4 regions of the Streptomyces sp. NPDC091272 genome follow, and region 4 is predicted to be linked to each of the others. Evidence: riboswitches for the same ligand, from Rfam matches in the RefSeq annotation. Region 4 holds a riboswitch; each other region holds the start of a gene.
The links. A riboswitch is a leader RNA that binds a small molecule or an ion and turns the genes downstream of it on or off. The one in region 4 is predicted to bind cyclic di-AMP.
Positions count from the first base shown of each region.

Region 1: linked by a shared signal. The riboswitch ahead of ACIQM4_RS03970 (peptidoglycan DD-metalloendopeptidase family protein) and the one ahead of ACIQM4_RS12980 (M23 family metallopeptidase) in region 4 are both predicted to bind cyclic di-AMP.
Region 2: linked by a shared signal. The riboswitch ahead of ACIQM4_RS15230 (transglycosylase family protein) and the one ahead of ACIQM4_RS12980 (M23 family metallopeptidase) in region 4 are both predicted to bind cyclic di-AMP.
Region 3: linked by a shared signal. The riboswitch ahead of ACIQM4_RS00420 (M23 family metallopeptidase) and the one ahead of ACIQM4_RS12980 (M23 family metallopeptidase) in region 4 are both predicted to bind cyclic di-AMP.

Region 1 is NZ_JBIVVC010000001.1:972,563-976,905, reverse strand. Features, by position in the region: gene ACIQM4_RS03980 (carbohydrate kinase family protein) at 1-408, shown strand, start outside; gene ACIQM4_RS03975 (SGNH/GDSL hydrolase family protein) at 431-1,222, opposite strand; gene ACIQM4_RS03970 (peptidoglycan DD-metalloendopeptidase family protein) at 1,502-2,500, opposite strand; cyclic di-AMP (ydaO/yuaA leader) riboswitch at 2,505-2,713, opposite strand; gene ACIQM4_RS03965 (tyrosine-protein phosphatase) at 3,025-3,825, shown strand; gene ACIQM4_RS03960 (DUF6126 family protein) at 3,993-4,250, opposite strand; gene ACIQM4_RS03955 (helix-turn-helix domain-containing protein) at 4,252-4,343, opposite strand, start outside.
Region 2 is NZ_JBIVVC010000004.1:479,157-483,499, forward strand. Features, by position in the region: gene ACIQM4_RS15220 (cytochrome P450) at 1-765, shown strand, start outside; gene ACIQM4_RS15225 (transglycosylase family protein) at 883-2,001, shown strand; cyclic di-AMP (ydaO/yuaA leader) riboswitch at 2,257-2,453, shown strand; gene ACIQM4_RS15230 (transglycosylase family protein) at 2,456-3,163, shown strand; gene eno (phosphopyruvate hydratase) at 3,550-4,343, shown strand, end outside.
Region 3 is NZ_JBIVVC010000001.1:111,068-115,410, forward strand. Features, by position in the region: gene ACIQM4_RS00410 (M16 family metallopeptidase) at 1-323, shown strand, start outside; gene ACIQM4_RS00415 (M16 family metallopeptidase) at 350-1,717, shown strand; cyclic di-AMP (ydaO/yuaA leader) riboswitch at 2,009-2,177, shown strand; gene ACIQM4_RS00420 (M23 family metallopeptidase) at 2,191-2,985, shown strand; gene ACIQM4_RS00425 (GntR family transcriptional regulator) at 3,216-3,875, shown strand; gene ACIQM4_RS00430 (HPr family phosphocarrier protein) at 4,074-4,343, opposite strand, start outside.
Region 4 is NZ_JBIVVC010000003.1:804,111-808,453, forward strand. Features, by position in the region: tRNA gene ACIQM4_RS12970 (tRNA-Met) at 1-55, shown strand, start outside; gene ACIQM4_RS12975 (PP2C family protein-serine/threonine phosphatase) at 154-1,458, shown strand; cyclic di-AMP (ydaO/yuaA leader) riboswitch at 1,768-1,901, shown strand; gene ACIQM4_RS12980 (M23 family metallopeptidase) at 1,913-3,211, shown strand; gene ACIQM4_RS12985 (aldo/keto reductase) at 3,347-4,297, shown strand; gene ACIQM4_RS12990 (PrsW family intramembrane metalloprotease) at 4,339-4,343, opposite strand, start outside.

The sequences.
Region 1 (4,343 bases), on a different contig from region 4:
GCCGAGCACCACCGCGCCTTCGCGCTCCGCGCCGACCTGGTGTTCCTGAGCGCGGCCGGGGCGGGGACGCGGATCGGCGACGTGATGCGGGAGATCCTTCGCGAGGGCCGGGCCGAGGCGGTCGTGGCGACCGCGGGTGCGGGCGGTTCGTACCTGCTGACCCGTGACGGCGGCAGCACCCCGCGGCCGGTGCCCGCGAGTGTCCCGCCCGGACCTGTGGTGGACTCCAACGGCGCCGGCGACGCCTATGTCTCCGGATTCCTGTACGGGCGCCTGGCCGGACGCAGCCTTGAGGAGTGCGCCAGGCTCGGCGCGCTGGCCGGTGCGTACGCCTGCACGGTCGCGGGCAACACGTCCCTGATCTGCGAGGACGAACTGCTCGCGGGGGCAGGCGACCCGTCGGCCTGAGCACGGCAGGCCGGAACCGCCGTCAGAGCGGCAGCAGGTCGGGCCGCTTGGCCGCCACGTGGTCGCCGGAGCTCTCGCCGCGCAGCCTTCGGCCGATCCACGGCACCAGGTGCTCGCGGGCCCAGTCGATGTTGTCCCGGCGCGCCTCGACCCTGCGGCGCGGCGCCATAGGCGGCCACGGCTGGTCGGGGTCGGCCGGGATGTCCAGGCCGAGTACCTGACCGGCCCGCAGCGCCACCCGGGTGTGCCCCTCGGCCGACAGGTGCAACCGGTCGGAGTCCCAGGCGCGCCGGTCCTGCACGGACCGCAGCGACCACAGGTCCAGGACCGGGCAGCCGTAGCGGTCCGCGATGGAGCGTACGTGCGCCGAGTAGATGGCGGCCTTGCCACGCATGTGGCGCAGTACGGGGACGCCGCGGGTGTCGAACCCGGTGGTGACCATGACCGTGCCGACGGCCGAGGTCAGGTCGGCGACGGCCTTCTCGAACCGCTCGGCGACGTCGTCGGGGTCGCTGCCCGGCCGGATGATGTCGTTGCCGCCCGCGCAGAAGCTGACCAGGTCGGGGGCCAGCTGCCTGGCCCGCGGGACCTGCTCGGCCACGATCTGGTCGAGGAGCTTGCCGCGGACGGCGAGGTTCGCGTAACGGAAGGTGTGCTCGGGTACCCGGTCGTCGAGGAGGACGGCCAGCCGGTCGGCCCAGCCGGTGAACGCGCCGCCGGGACCGGGGTCGCCGACCCCTTCGGTGAAGCTGTCCCCGATCGCCGCGTACGACCCGATGGTGCCTGCGTTGAATGATCTCGAATCGTCTGCCACGTCGACACATCCTCCACTTCGGCAAGTGACCTACGCCACCGTAGGGAGGGGTTGACGGTGGGTGAGATATGCCACCGGTCAAGATTCATTCAACTCGGAATACATGATCCGCACCGCGCGGACGGACCTCGCCCCGCACCCGGGGACGGTACGCGGACGGACCTCGCCCCCGCACCGGGGGACGGTACGGGGGCGAGGGGGGCGTGCGTGCGCCGGACGGGCCGGTGGTGGGGGGACGCACTTACGCGGGGCGGCCCGGGGCCGCCCGTGGGCGTGCGGTCAGAGCGACACGCCGTGGCCGCGCAGGTAGGCCAGCGGGTCGACGTCCGAGCCGTAGCCGGGACCGGTGCGGATCTCGAAGTGCAGGTGCGGTCCGGTGGAATTGCCGGTCGAGCCGGAGTAGCCGATCTGCTGGCCGCCGGAGACGCTCTGACCGGAGCGGACGTTCAGCGCGGACAGGTGTCCGTACTGCGAGTAGCGGCCGTCGGAGTGCTGGATGACGATCTCGTTGCCGTACGCGCCGCCCCAGCCCGCGGAGACGACGGTGCCCGCACCGACGGCCTGGACCGGGGTGCCCGAGGAGGCGCGGAAGTCGACACCGGTGTGGTAACCGCTGGACCAGCTGCCGCCGAAGGCGCGGTACGGGGTGGAGACGCCGGCCTGGACGGGCGCGGTGAAGCCGGAACCGGAGCTCTGCTTGCGCTCGACGGGAGCGGAACTCTGCTTGCGCTCCTCGGTCCGCTTCTCGGTGCGCTGCTCCGTGCGCTGCTCGACGCGCTTCTCGGTGCGCTCGGCCTGCTGGCGCGGCGCGGGCGCCGTGGCCTTCGTCCCGTGCGCGGCGTCGCGGGAGTCACCCGACCCCGCGGGCGCCTTGCCACCGAGGGTGAGCTTCATGCCGGGAAGGATCAGCGACGGGTCCTCGCCGACGACCGACTCGTTGTCCGTGTACAGCTTCTGCCAGCCGCCGCGCACGCTCTCCGCCGCGGCGATCTTCGACAGGTTGTCGCCGGTGACCACGGAGTACGTGCGGTTGCCGGTCTTCTTGGCGTCGGCCTGCGGCGCGGCGGCCGGGAGGTGGGCCGTCCGCTGCTGGGGCAGCTGCTTGAGCAGTGCCTTCTGCGGCTGGGCGACGGGAGCGGCGCCCTTGTCGGCCGCGTGCGCGCCGGTGGCTCCGATCAGCGGGAGCGCCAGTGCGGCGCCGCCCGTACCCGCGGCGACGAAGCCACGGGTGAGCGTGGAGCTGGACTTGGGGCGGCGGTGCTTACCCTTTGCAGGCATGACGGATTCCTCTCCGGCGCCTGCGAGGTGAGCTGTCGGGTTCGGGCTGGAGATGCCCGGCCGCACTCCCTGAGGAGTACGGCTTCACCCCGAGCCGGACCGGCGGACGAGCGCTTCCGGTTCCGGCGTACTACCTGGGTCCCCCGCTCCTGCCACACGAAGAAGTCATGGGTGCGGATTCCGAGCGGTGGCAGGATTCGGCGGTCCACCCGGATTGACGGTGACCGTAAGCGAGTGCGGACCTTCCGAACAAGCCGTTCTCTTCTTCTCCTTTCCCTCGGCACTCCTTCTTCACGGCTCTCCCTGTGATCCATTTCCGTCACTGCCGTCATCAGCCGCCCCTGGCCTGCCATTTGACGGCCCGTGGGACCAGGGCCACCGCTCCGTATGATTCTGCTCACTCCGCCCCGTACCGGGGCAACTTGGGTGCCTAAGGCACCTATTTCGGCGGGTCATGTCGTATCGTCTGTCCGTGCCGCCGTCGGCACTCTCCGGGCCGGCGTACGACCGTGTGAGGAGCACTCGTGACGCAGCAGGTATCGCCGTCGGCCGAGCCCGACCTGGCAGGAGTACGGAACTGCCGGGACGTGGGCGGCCTGCCGACCGAGGACGGTCGCACGGTGCGGCACGGACGGCTCTTCCGCAGCGGCCACCTGGCGCACGCCACCGCCGAGGACGCGGCGTTCCTGCGTTCACTGGGGCTTCACACCGTCTTCGACTTCCGCAATGCCGCGGACCAGGCGATGGAGGGGCCCGACATCGAGCTCGCCGGGGTGCGGAACGTGAACATCCCGCTCAGCGACCCGGCGGACGGCGCCGAGTTCTGGCGGATGGTGCGTGACGGCAACATCGACCAGCTGCGCGAGATCCTCGACGACGGCAAGGCCGCCGCCCGCATGAGCGGTTCGTACCGGCGGATGATCCTGGACCGCACGGCGGACCACAGCCGGGTCCTGCACGCCCTCGCCGAGGACAGCGTGCCCGCCCTGATGCACTGTGCGGCCGGCAAGGACCGGGCGGGCCTGGCGGTCGTGGTGACCCTCCTGGCGGTCGGCGTCGAGCGGGAGGCGATAGTCGCGGACTACGTCAAGTCGAACGACCCGCACCGCCGCTACAAGGTGCGCCGCAGCAGCAGCTCCCCGGAGGCGACGAACGAGGAGGTGATGGTTCTGCTCGCACCGCTCTTCGACGCCCGCGCCGACTACCTGGAGGCGGCCTTCGCCGCCATCGCGGACACGTGGGGCGACACCGAGACCTACCTGACGCAGGGCCTGAAGCTCACGCCGCAGACCCGCGAGGCACTGCGCGAGCGGCTCACCGCATAGCCCGCCCCTCCGGAACACGACCCGCCCCGCCCTGCCCGGGACACGACCCGCCCCCGGCCCTCCGGAACACAACTCGCCCCCGCCCCGCCGGGACACGGCGGCAAGCGGCCTCGCCCCGCCCTGCCGGGGCACGGCGCCGAGCGGCCCCGGCCGCCGTCCGAACCGCCTCAGCCCTTGCCCCCGAGGGTGAACAGCAGATAGACGAAGGCCGCGAAGACGTGGCCCACCGCGACGTACAGGAAGACCCGCAGCACCAGCCCGCGCGGCGCCCGGTCCTCGACGAAACCGAGCACACCGGGCCGGCCCGCCCCGTCGTTCCAGTCGGCCTTGCGGCCGGCGTCGTGCCTCTCGTCGCGGGCCGCCTCCTGTGCGGCCCGCGCGATCGCGGCCATCGCGGCGGTCTGGGACTCGCTGAGCTCCGGCATCTCATGACTCCTGGGGCAGGCAGAGCCCGGCGGCGGCGCTCTGCATCAGTGTGTGTACGAACAGCAGTTCGGCACCGGCCGACGTCACCGCGG
Region 2 (4,343 bases), on a different contig from region 4:
GACTGGGCCGGCATGATGATCCGGCACGGCGGCGGGCCGCGCGGCGGAGTGGCACGCTCCGTCAAGAAGATGCGGGCCTACCTCGCGGAGCTGATCCACCGCAAGCGCGAGGATCTGGGCAACGACCTCATCTCCAACCTGATCCGGGCCGGCGACCACGGCGAGCACCTCACGGAGAACGAGGCAGCGGCGATGGCCTTCATCCTGCTGTTCGCGGGTTTCGAAACCACCGTCAATCTGATCGGCAACGGGGTCTACGCGCTCCTGCGCAACCCCGGCCAGCGGGCCCGTCTCCAGCAGGCCCTCGCCGAGGGCGACGATTCCCTGCTCGCCACCGGTGTCGAGGAACTCCTGCGCTACGACGGCCCGGTCGAGCTCGCCACCTGGCGGTACGCCACCGAGGAGCTGACCCTGGGGGGTGCGGACATCGCCGTCGGTGACCCCGTGCTCGTCGTGCTCGCGGCGGCCGACCGGGACCCCGAGCGGTTCCACGATCCGGACACCCTCGATCTCAGCCGTCGGGACAACCAGCACCTGGGCTACGGGCACGGCATCCACTACTGCCTCGGTGCGCCGCTGGCCCGGCTTGAGGCGAGGACCGCGCTCGCGACCCTGCTGACCCGGCTTCCTGACCTGGAACTCGCGGGAGATCCTGCCGATTTGCGGTGGCGTGGCGGGCTCATCATGCGTGGACTGCGCACCTTGCCGGTCGAGTTCGGGGAAGCCGTACCGGTGCCGGTGACTGACGGCTCATCAGTGATGTGACCTTCGCGTGATCTGCACTGCACCGACTTGTGACGGGTGTTCGACTGCGGCTACGTTCACGGGCGACCCGGCAGTTACGACCTGAGGCCCGGTCACCGTCAGCTGAAAGGCAACCGCATGCGCTCCGGGAACGGTAAACACCGCCGCCCGCGTCAGGCACCCGCTCTCGTCGTCGCGGCCGGGGTGACCGGATCCGCACTCGCGATTCCGCTCCTGGGCGCCACCAGCGCCGGTGCGGTCGAGTCGAACACGTGGGACCGGGTCGCTGAGTGCGAGAGCGGTGGCATGTGGAGTGCCGACCTCGGCAACGGCTATTACGGCGGGCTCCAGTTCTCCCAGGAGCAGTGGGACCGGTTCGGTGGCGGTGCGTACGCCCCGCGGCCCGACCTGGCCAGCCGTTCGCAGCAGATCAAGATCGCCGAGAAGGTGTTCGCGGCCCAGGGCCCGAAGGCCTGGCCGAGCTGTTCCGTCGTCTCCGGGCTCACCCCCGGCGGCGGCTCCGGTTCCGGTTCCGGTTCGGGCGGTGTGGACGCCGCCGACCCCGGTACGGACACCCAGGCGCCGGCCACGCCCCCGGCGGGCTCCGTGAAGCCGGACCCCGGCGCGCCGGCCCATCGCGACACCCCGCGCGCGGACAGGAGTGGTGACGCCGACGCCGGGGCCACCACTGCCACCCCGGGCGCCCCCGTGGGCGGGCAGCCCACCGAGCCGGCGGCCGGCTCCAGCATCGGGCCCAGCGACGGGCCCGGCGCCGCGCAGCCGCCCGCCGGTACCGCCACGCCAGAAGCCACGCCCGGTACCGCCACGCCCGGTACGCAGGACCCGGGTGCACAGGGTTCCGGTGCCGCCTCCCCGGACGCGACCGCGACACCCGACGCCTCCGCCACCACCGACCCCTCGGCCACCGGCCAGGGCAAGCACCGCGGCGGGCCGGCGCCCGAGAACTCCGCGCCCGTATCGGACAATTCGTCCGGTAGTGGTGAGGGGGAGGAGCGGGAGACGGGTCGTCATGCCTCCCGTGGCGGCGACAAGGGCGGCGAGGCGCCCGCGCCCGGCGACTACACCGTCCGGCCCGGCGACAACCTCTGGCACATCGCCGACGAGGCCGAGGTGCCCGGTGGCTGGCCGGCGCTCTACGAGGCCAACCGCAAGGCCGTGGGCGACGATCCCGACCTCATCAAGCCTGGCCAGAGCCTCGATCTGAGTGAGAAGCAGGCCGTAAACCCGGGTAGTTAGAGGCCTTATGTCCGGTTCTGCGCAAGTGAGACATGAGTCTCTCTGCCCCAACTGGCGTGTCCCTGCCCGATGGTCCCGTTGTGTCCCCTCTGACCTGCGTAAACAACAGTGCAGTGGGGGCAAGTAGGGGTCGAATGTCCCCGATGTGCCTCTTTGAACATCGGGGACACCTGTGATTACGGTCGTCCTCGCTCGCCACCGGTGAGCACCGGAGCCCGTCACGCCGAATCCTGCCGGCGGGTCCCGGGAGCAGTCGTCGCGTAAGCGCCGTAGGCAGGAGCGGGGGACCCAAGGTAAGTGCCGGGCCCGGACGTTGAGAGACGTGTGGGAACGGCTTGGGGTGAAGCCGACGAAACGGAACGACGCAGCGATGCGGCGGTCCGGACCGGAGGCCGGGCGAACTCACAGCCCGAACCCGACAGCTCACCTCGAAGGCGTCGGTGAGGGGATTTCCATGTCGCTTTTCAGCAAGGGCAAGCACCGCCGTTCGTCCAAGGCCACCCGGGTCGTCACTCTCGCGGGTGTCGCCGGCGTCGCGGTCGCCGCTCCGCTGATGGGGGCCTCGTCGGCCTCCGCCGCCTCCGTCGACACCTGGGACGCTGTCGCCCAGTGCGAGTCCGGCGGCAACTGGTCCATCAACACGGGCAACGGCTACTACGGTGGCCTGCAGTTTACCAACTCCTCCTGGGCCGCCGCCGGTGGTACCCAGTACGCGCCGCGCGCCGACCAGGCCACCAAGAGCCAGCAGATCGCGGCGGCCGAGAAGCTGCTCGACATCCAGGGCCCGGGTGCCTGGGCCTGCGCGGGCGCCGGCAACCTCAGCAACGACGGTGTCGACCCGGGCGTCAGCACCGGCTCCGACGACGCCCCGAAGCAGGAGTCCGCTCCCAAGCAGGAGTCGGCTCCCCAGCAGGAGCAGCGCTCCGAGGCGCCCGCCGCCTCCCGCAGCGAGCACCGCTCGGTGCCCAAGGTCGAGTCCAAGGCCGGCGGCCCGATCAAGAAGGGTGACGGCGAGTACAAGGTCAAGTCCGGCGACACCCTCTCGAAGATCGCCGAGGCCAAGCACGTCAAGGGTGGCTGGCAGCACATCGCGGACCTGAATGAGGACGTCGTCTCCGACGCCGACCTCATCTTCCCGGGTCAGCAGCTCCACCTGAGCTGACCCCGCGGGGATCCCGGCGGCCCACCCCCGCCCGGTTCCCGCCCCGTGGGGCGGACGGCCCACCCCCGTCCGCCCCGCACACCGGACCCCGGCCGGGCGCGACTTCCCCCCAGTACGCGCCGGGCCGGGGCCCTTTTGTGTCCACGTCCCCTCATATGTGCAGAGTCCCGTGCGACGCATGGTGACGAGGTCCGTGACACATGGCGACGGCCGTTGGGCTGTTCGTCCTGTATTACAGGCATTCGGGCATCTTTTCGTCCCAGCGGGCGGTCGATCGGCCGGTTGATGCCTCCGGGCCGGTTAGGCTCATGTCGCAAGGCCGAAAGCGACCCTGCACGTGCGCCCGTCCATCGGGCGCGCCCCTCAGCGTCACATCCCATAAGGAGATGCTCGTGCCGTCCATCGACGTCGTCGTAGCCCGGGAAATCCTGGACTCCCGAGGCAACCCCACGGTCGAGGTCGAGGTCGGCCTCGACGACGGCAGCACCGGTCGTGCTGCTGTTCCGTCCGGCGCCTCGACCGGTGCCTTCGAAGCCATCGAGCTTCGTGACGGGGACCCGAACCGTTACATGGGCAAGGGTGTCGAGAAGGCCGTCCTCGCCGTCATCGAGCAGATCGGCCCGGAGCTCGTCGGCTACGACGCGACCGAGCAGCGCCTGATCGACCAGGCGATGTTCGACCTCGACGCCACCGAGAACAAGGGCTCCCTCGGCGCCAACGCCATCCTGGGTGTCTCCCTCGCCGTCGCGCACGCCGCGTCCGAGGCCTCGGACCTGCCGCTGTTCCGCTACCTCGGCGGCCCGAACGCGCACCTGCTGCCCGTCCCGATGATGAACATCCTCAACGGTGGGTCGCACGCCGACTCCAACGTCGACATCCAGGAGTTCATGATCGCTCCGATCGGCGCGGAGTCCTTCTCCGAGGCCCTTCGCTGGGGCGCCGAGGTCTACCACACCCTCAAGAAGGTGCTGAAGACCAAGGGCCTGTCCACCGGCCTGGGCGACGAGGGCGGCTTCGCCCCGAACCTGGAGTCCAACCGCGCCGCGCTCGACCTCATCGTCGAGGCCATCACGCAGGCCGGTTACATCCCCGGCGAGCAGATCGCGCTCGCCCTCGACGTCGCCGCCTCCGAGTTCTACAAGGACGGCAAGTACGAGTTCGAGGGCGCGTCCCGCTCGGC
Region 3 (4,343 bases), on a different contig from region 4:
AGGGCCCGACGGCCGAGGAGATGGAGCGCGCCCAGGCCCAGTTGGAGCGCGAGTGGCTGGACCGGCTGGGTACGGTCGCGGGCCGCGCCGACGAACTCTGCCGGTACGCCGTGCTGTTCGGCGACCCGCAGCTCGCCCTGACCGCGGTGGGACGCGTGCTGGAGGTGACGGCGGACGAGGTCAGGGCCGTCGCCGAGGCGCGTCTGCGCCCGGACAACCGCGCGTCCCTGGTGTACGAGCCGCTCGCGGCCGCCGCCGGGTCCGCCGACGGCACGGCCGCCGACGACGTACAGGAAGACCAGCACGAAGGGGCGGACCAGTGACGGAGACCGCAGCTGTGACCAGCGACATGCAGTTCCACCCGCAGCCGCAGGCGGGCCCCGCCACCCCGTGGGCCTTCCCGGCCCCCGACCGCGGCGCCCTGGCCAACGGCCTGACCGTGCTGCGCTGCGATCGCCCCGGCCAGAAGCTGGTCGCCGTCGAGGTCTTCCTCGCGGCGCCGCTGGAGGCGGAACCCAAGGGCCTGGACGGCGTGGCCACGATCATGTCGCGCGCCTTCACCGAGGGCACCGACAAGCACTCCGCCGAGGAGTTCGCCGCCGAGCTGGAGCGCTGCGGCGCCACCCTCGACGCGTTCGCCGACCACCCCGGTGTCCGGGTCTCCCTGGAGGTCCCGGTCTCCCGGCTGCCCAAGGCGCTCGGGCTGCTCGCCGACGCGCTGCGCGCCCCCGCGTTCGCGGACGCCGAGATCGAGCGCCTCGTACGCAACCGTCTCGACGAGCTCCCGCACGAGGCGGCCAACCCGTCCAGGCGGGCCGCCAAGCAGCTCTCCAAGGAGCTCTTCCCGGCGGACCTGCGGATGTCGCGGCCCCGCCAGGGCACCGAGGAGACGGTCAAGGCCATCGACTCCGCGGCCGTCCGCGCCTTCTACGAGGCGCACGTGCGGCCCGCCACCGCCACCGCCGTGGTGGTCGGCGACCTGACCGAGACCGACCTGGACGCCGTCCTGGCCGACACGCTGGGGGAGTGGACGGGCAACACCGCCGCCCCGCGCCCGGCGACGCCGGTGACCGCGGACGACACCGGCCGGGTGGTCATCGTGGACCGCCCCGGCGCGGTGCAGACCCAGCTGCTGATCGGCCGCATCGGCGCCGACCGGCACGACCGGGTCTGGCCCGCCCAGGTCCTCGGCACGTACTGCCTCGGCGGCACCCTCACCTCGCGACTGGACCGCGTCCTGCGCGAGGAGAAGGGTTACACCTACGGCGTCCGCGCGTTCGGCCAGGTGCTGCGCTCCACGGCGGAGGGCACGGGGGCCGCCATGCTGGCCATCAGCGGCTCCGTGGACACCGAGTCCACCGGTCCCGCCCTGGACGACCTCTGGAAGGTCCTGCGGACGCTCGCGGCCGAGGGCCTCACCGACGCCGAGCGTGACGTCGCCGTGCAGAACCTGGTGGGCGTCGCCCCGCTCAAGTACGAGACGGCCTCGGCCGTCGCGGCCACCCTGGCCGACCAGGTCGAGCAGCACCTGCCCGACGACTTCCAGGCGCAGCTGTACGCGAAGCTCGCCGCGACCGGCACCGTGGAGGCGACCGCGGCCGTGGTCAGCGCGTTCCCGGTGGACAAGCTGGTCACGGTTCTGGTCGGTGACGCCGCGCGGATCGCGGACGCCGTACGGGCACTGGACATCGGAGAGGTCACGGTCGTCACGGGCTGACCGGCCTACGGAGAACAGCCGGCGAAGACCGTTGAGGGTGATCGGTCGACGGCGCCCGGTTGACCGGATGACCGATCAAAGGTCAGCCGGTCAACCCGTACAAATCAGGACAAGAGGGGCCCCGGCGACCGGCAGGTCGTCGGGGTCCTCCCTTATGTCCGATTTATTGGAGAGGTTGCCTGTCTGCCGTGTGGGCTCCGTTACAAAAGGGGCTGTCTGTTTGGTGATTGAAAGAAGTGCCGCTTAGCGTCGGTCCGGCTGTCCGTCGAAGTGCGTCGCAACCGCGGCACCGGGCAGTCATCGCCGAGTCCCCGTCAGGCGCGAGCCTGGGGAGCCGGGGACCCACTCAGTCCCTGGGGTGAATCGGACGCCATCGCCCTCATCGGGCCGGTGGGGCCCGTAGGAGACCTTCCTGCTCCGAACCCGTCAGCTAACCCGGTAGGCGAGAAGGAAGGAAAGGAAACAGCCACTTCATGGCGTTCACCCGTGCCGCCGGGAAGCACCGGCGTCCCTCCGTGCTGTCGCGCAAGAGCGCAAAAATCGCCGGAGTCGCCGCCCTCACCACGACCGGTGTCATCGGAACGCTGGCCCCGCAGGCCATCGCCGCCGAGCACGACATGGCCGCGGAGGACACCGGCACCATCCGCGCCGTCGTCATGGAGAACTCCGTGACCGAGACCCTCACCGCCCAGGTCGAGGCCCAGGCCACCGCGCAGAAGCAGGCCTACGAGAAGGCCGAGGCCGAGCGCAAGGCCGAGGCGGAGCGCAAGGCCGAGGCCAAGCGCAAGGCGGAGGCCAAGGCCAAGAAGGAGCGCGAGGACCGCGAGCGCGCCGCCCGCGAGGCGGAGCGCAAGCGCCTCAACGCCTTCCGGCTGCCCGTCGCCGGCTCGTACGTCTCCACCGGCTACCAGTCCGGCGGTTCGCTGTGGTCCTCCGGGAGCCACTCGGGCGTCGACTTCCACGCCGCCTCCGGCACCTCCGTCGTCGCCGTCGGCGCCGGCACCGTCGTCGAGGCCGGCTGGGGCGGGGCGTACGGCAACAACATCGTGATCAAGATGAACGACGGCTCGTACACCCAGTACGGCCACCTCTCCTCGATCGGTGTCTCCGTCGGCCAGTCCGTCGCGTCCGGCGAGCAGATAGCCCTCTCCGGCTCCACGGGCAACTCCACGGGCCCGCACCTGCACTTCGAGGCCCGTACCTCGCCCGAGTACGGCTCGGACATCGACCCGGTCGCCTACCTGCGCGGCCACGGCGTCAGCGTCTGACCGAACCTGCCGCTCCCATCGGGAGCGGATTGTCCCGAAGGCCCCGGCTCCTCGTGAGCCGGGGCCTTCGGCATGCCCAGGCGTACGGAGGTTACTCAAGGGGGCGGAAGAAATCGCGTGCACCGACGGCACCGGAATTGTTTCCGTGACGTCATGACAACTCCGCCGTAATTCCCGTACGTTGCAATGCGGTTGACGAATTGCTTCGGCGGGCAGACGGAGGTCGGGTCATGCGCATTCCCGCGCATTCGGTGTGCAGGGCGATCCGCGACGACATCGTGTCCGGCGTCCTGCCACGGGGCAGCCGGCTCACCGAGGAAGTCCTGGCCCGCCGGTACGGCGTCTCGCGCGTCCCGGTCCGCGAGGCGCTGCGCACCCTCCAGGCCGAGGGCTTCGTGACCCTGCGCAGGCACGCGGGCGCCTGCGTCGCGGAGCCGACCGCGCAGGAGGCCGGGGACCTGCTGGAGATGCGTGCGCTGCTGGAGCCGCTGGGTGCGGCGCGTGCGGCTGTTCGGCGGACGGAGGCGCACCTCAAGGTGCTCCGCGGGCTGGTCAGGCTGGGGCAGGAGCGGGCCGGGCGGGCGGAGGGCGAGGACCTGGGAGCCCTCACCGGCTGGTTCCACGAGACTCTCGCCCAGGCGTCCGCCAGCCCCGGCCTCATCACCCTGCTGACCCAGTTGCAGCACAAGATCGCCTGGATGTACGTGGCGGAACGGGCGGCCCGTCCCGCCGAGACATGGGCGGAGCGCGGTGCGATCGTCGACGCGGTGGTTAGGCGCGACGCGGACCGGGCCAGGGCGCTGACCGCGCGGCACGCGGAACGGACGACGGCCTCGTACCGCATGAGGATTCCGCAACATGCCGTCAACGTGGCGGGCGGCCGGATTTAACAACAGGGCCGTATACAGGACTTCCGTACATTTCCGGGCACGCATACATCTTCGTAATCCACTTTCCCCAGGACGCAACCGCGCCCCCCACCCAATTCCCTGGGACAGCAAAGAAGCCGCGGCCCCCGAATTCTGGGTGCCGCGGCTTCCGCTGCAGAATTCGCCCGTACGGGCGCGGCCCAATGGGGCCCGAGAAGGTCAGACGGTCTCGGGGAGCTCGTCCAGGCCCTCGGCGACCAGCTTCGCGAGACGGTCCAGAGCCGCGTCCGCACCTTCGGCCTCGGAAGCGAGAACGATCTCCTCGCCGCCCTGCGCACCCAGGCCCAGCAGCGCCAGCATCGACGCGGCGTTGACCGGGTTGCCGCCCGCCTTGGCGATGGTGACGGGGACGCCGGTCGCCGTGACGGCGCGGACGAAGATGGAGGCGGGGCGGGCGTGCAGGCCCTCGGCCCAGCCGACGGTGACGCG
Region 4 (4,343 bases):
GTAGCTCGCTGGGCTCATAACCCAGAGGTCGCAGGTTCAAATCCTGTCCCCGCTACTGAAGAAGTAGTGCACACGGAAGGCCCGGAACTCGAAAGAGTTCCGGGCCTTCCGCGTTGGGTCGTCGTGGGTAGGGACCGGGCTTCCGTCCCCCACTTGGCCGATGCCGATTCGCCGTACGGCGCGGCTCCGGCCAGCCTGGGTGGGGAGCGGTACCGTCCGCACCCGGTGCGGACCTGGGCAGGAGAACTGACGGTGGTGGGGTACGGGCGGGAGAGCGGCGGCGCCGGAGCGAGGGGCTGGGCCGGGGGCCGGGGCGGCGCCGGTCCCGCGGGCGGCGGGCGTGGCAGGAAGACGCGGCGGTTCGTGCGGGCGCTGCCCGCGCTGATGATTGCGGGCGGTCTCCTCTACGACGCGCTCACGCCGTCCAACTTCACCTCCTCGCCGCTGTTCGCCGCGGCCCCCCTGGTGGCCGCACCCTTCTTCTCGCTGACCAACACCGCGCTGACCGCGTGTGCCTCCGTGCTCGCCGTGCTGGGGCTGCGGATCGCCAACGACGCGCTGACCACCGTGGTCGGCCTCACCGAGCTGCTGACCGTGCTGACGGTGTCCGTGCTCGCGATCCTGATCAACAGAGTGGTACGCAAGAGCGACCGGCAGCTGGCGTCGGCGCGGGTCATCGCGGAGGCGGCGCAGCGGGCCGTCGTGCCCACCCCGCCGGCCAGGATCGGCGGGCTGGAGGTGGCCGCCCGCTACAAGGCGGCCGAGGCTGACGCATTCATCGGGGGCGATCTGTTCGCCGTGCAGGACACCGCGTACGGGGTGCGGCTGGTCGTGGGGGATGTACGGGGCAAGGGGCTGGAGGCCGTCGAGGCGGTCGCGGTGGTGGTGGGCGCCTTCCGGGAGGTGGCCGAGACGGAGAGCTGTCTGGAGGGCGTCGCCCAGCGGCTGGAGCGGGCGCTGGCGCGCGAGGGGCGGCGCAGGGAAGGGCTGGACGCGCTGGAGGGGTTCACGACGGCGGTGCTCGCCGAGATTCCGCGCGGCGCCGGGATCGTACGGCTGGTGAACCGCGGGCACCCCGAGCCGTTGCTGCTGTACGCGGACGGTGCGCTGGACGTGCTGCAACCCACGGAGTTCGCGCTGCCGCTGGGGATGGGGGAGCTGGGGTCCTGGCCGGACCGGGCGCGGGAGTTCCGTTACCCCGAGGGTTCGACCCTTGTCTTCTACACTGACGGCCTCTCCGAGGCCCGGAACGCGGAAGGGGTCTTCTACGACCCGGCGGTCCGGCTGCGGCACTCGCTCTTTCCCGGGCCCGACGCCGTGCTGGACGCGCTGACCAGTGACGTGCGGGTGCACACGGGCGGCAAGCAGACGGACGACATGGCACTGCTCGCGGTGGGCCGCCCCGGGGTGGGGCAGTCGGAGCCGCGGCGGACCGTGGAGATCGTGAAGCGCCCTTGAGCGTCCGTGAGCGCTGGGTGGGTGCCGGTGTACACGGGGGCCACGGGTCGTTACCGGCTGTGCCGGTGGGGGAGCCCTCCGCGTAACAATTGACGATCTATCAGGTACGGAGGGTTTGCGGGTCGGGAACCGGGTGAAGCGAGGGGCTGCTGTGTCGTCCTGATTTGCTGTCATATCCAGCTGTATGCACCGGCCATGACCGCCTGCGCGGCGTTAACGATCACTTGGATCGGCTTGGAATTCCACTTGTGTGTCTATTAACGTTCGATAACGCAGCGCGGTCGTCCCAGCCGTCGTCAGAGACGGCGCCGTGCGCGTGCGCCGAATTCCATGTGGAAACCGGGGAACCACCAATTGGGGTGAATCGGGTCGAACCTGGCCCGTAGGAGACCTTCCTGCTCCGAACCCGTCAGCTAACCCGGTAGGCGAGAAGGAAGGAAAGGAGCGCGCCCCAGTGGCGTCCAACAGGCCTGCCCCCATACCCCCGGTCCCCGCTCTCTCGGCCCCCTCCGCGGCCCCCGCGTTCGCGGCCCCCGCTTTTTCGTACGAGGCGTACGGCGTCCCGAGCGACACGGACGGCCCGATGAGCGGCCCAGCCGACGGCTTCGCGAAGTTCGACGGACCGGCCGACGCGTTCGCTGCGGGTGACGGATTCTCCGGCGGGGACGCGTTCCCCGCCAAAGCTGCGTTCCCCGCGGGCTCCTTCGGTGCTCCCGCCGCCTCGGCCGAGGAGTGGAACCCCACCGAGGACTCTCTCGTTCCGGTCCGTGGCAAGCACCGCGTCGCCAAGCAGCGCGGCTCCCTGGCCCGTAGCTCCACGGTGCTCGGAGTCGGCGTCATCGCCGCCGTCGGCGCCGGCGGGATCGCCACCGCCCAGGAGAAGCCGGCCGTCTCCATCTCGCTGCCCGACCAGCTCACCGACTCCCTGGAGTCGCTCGCGGACTCGCTGCCGGACGCCGAGTCGCTGCCGGGCGTGGGGGCGCTGGTCCCGGATTCGGGGACCGGCGCCGACGTCGGGTCCGCCACGGCTTCGGTGACGGCCTCCGTTCCGGCCCCGGACCCGGCCGCTCCGGCTGCCGGGCAGACCCCCGGTGCGGGCGAGAGCCTGCGGGCCCGGATCCTCAACCAGGCCGAGCAGCAGCGGTCCGTCGCCGACGAGGCCGCGCACGAGGCCGCCCGTGAGCAGGCGGTCAAGGACGCCGAGGCCGAGGCCAAGAAGCAGCGGGCCCAGGCAGACGCCAAGGCGGAGAAGGCCGAACAGGCGAAGCGCGAGGCCGAGGCGAAGGCAGCGGCGAAGGCCAAGGCGGAGGCCGAGGCGAAGGCTGAGGCCGAGCGGCTCGCCAAGCTGGCCGCCAGCTACTCGCTGCCCACCTCCTCGTACACCCTCACCTCCACCTTCGGACAGTCCGGTTCGATGTGGTCCTCCGGGCACCACACCGGTCTCGACTTCGCCGCCCCGACGGGCACGCCCGCCAAGGCCGTGCACGGCGGGACGATCAAGTCCGCGGGCTACTCGGGCTCGTACGGCTACCGGATCGTGCTGGAACTCGATGACGGCACCGAGATCTGGTACTGCCACCTCTCGCAGATGAACGTCACGGCGGGCGGCGAGGTCTCGACCGGGCAGACCATCGGCAACGTCGGCGCCACCGGCAACGTCACCGGCCCGCATCTGCACCTTGAGGTGCACACGCCCGGCGGCGACGGCATCGACCCCGCAGCCTGGCTGCGCGGCAAGGGCCTGACGGTCTGAGGGACGTCCGGTCCGAGGGACCGGAGGTCCGAGCACCTGACGGTGTGGGGCCGACGGTCTGAGGGACCGGCGGCCCTTCGGAATCGATGGGTGATGCACGGAATAGCTCCGGCGGGCCGGGTGGTTGATCCAGTTATGACCTCTCACCTGCGCCCGCTGGGCAATTCCGGCCTCGATGTCTTCCCCCTCGCCCTCGGCGGCAACGTCTTCGGGTGGACCGCCGACCGTGACCGGTCCTTCGCCGTGCTCGACGCGTACACCGCGGGCGGCGGCAACTTCATCGACACCGCCGACTCCTACTCCGCCTGGGTCCCGGGCAACGAGGGCGGCGAGTCCGAGCGCGTCCTTGGCGACTGGCTGACGTCACGCGGCAACCGCGACGACGTCGTCATCGCCACGAAGGTCGGCGCCCACCCCTCGTACAAGGGGCTCTCCGCCGCCAACATCAAGGCCGCGGCCGACGAGTCGCTGCAGCGGCTGCGCACCGATCACATCGACCTCTACTACACCCACTTCGACGACCCCTCCGTGCCCGTCGAGGAGATCGTCGGCGCACTCGACCAGCTCGTCCGGGACGGCAAGGTGCGGGCCGTGGCCGCCTCCAACATCTCCCCCGACCGGCTGCGCGAGTCGCTGGACCTCGCCGAGCGTGAGGGACTGGCGAAGTACACCGCGCTCCAGCCGCACTACAACCTCGTCTCGCGCGACACCTACGAGGGCGAGCTCCAGGAGGTCGCCTCGCAGGCCGGTCTCGCGGCCGTGCCGTACTTCGCGCTCGCCTCGGGCTTCCTGACCGGCAAGTACCGTGCGGACGGCGGCGAGGTGCAGAGTGCGCGCGCCGAGGGCGCGGCCAAGCACCTGGAGACCGAGCGCGGCCGCAAGGTCCTCACCGCGCTCGACGAGGTGGCCGGGGCGCACGGCGCCGAGGTCGCGACCGTGGCACTGGCCTGGCTGGCCGCCCGGCCGACCGTGGTGGCGCCGATCGCCAGTGCCCGTACGGTCGAGCAGCTGCCCGCGCTCCTCGCGGTGGCGGACGTGACCCTGACGGACGCCGAGCTGACGAAGCTCACCAGCGCTTCCGCCTGACGGGCGCACGACTGCTGCCCACTGACGGGGCCGTGTCGGCGCTAGT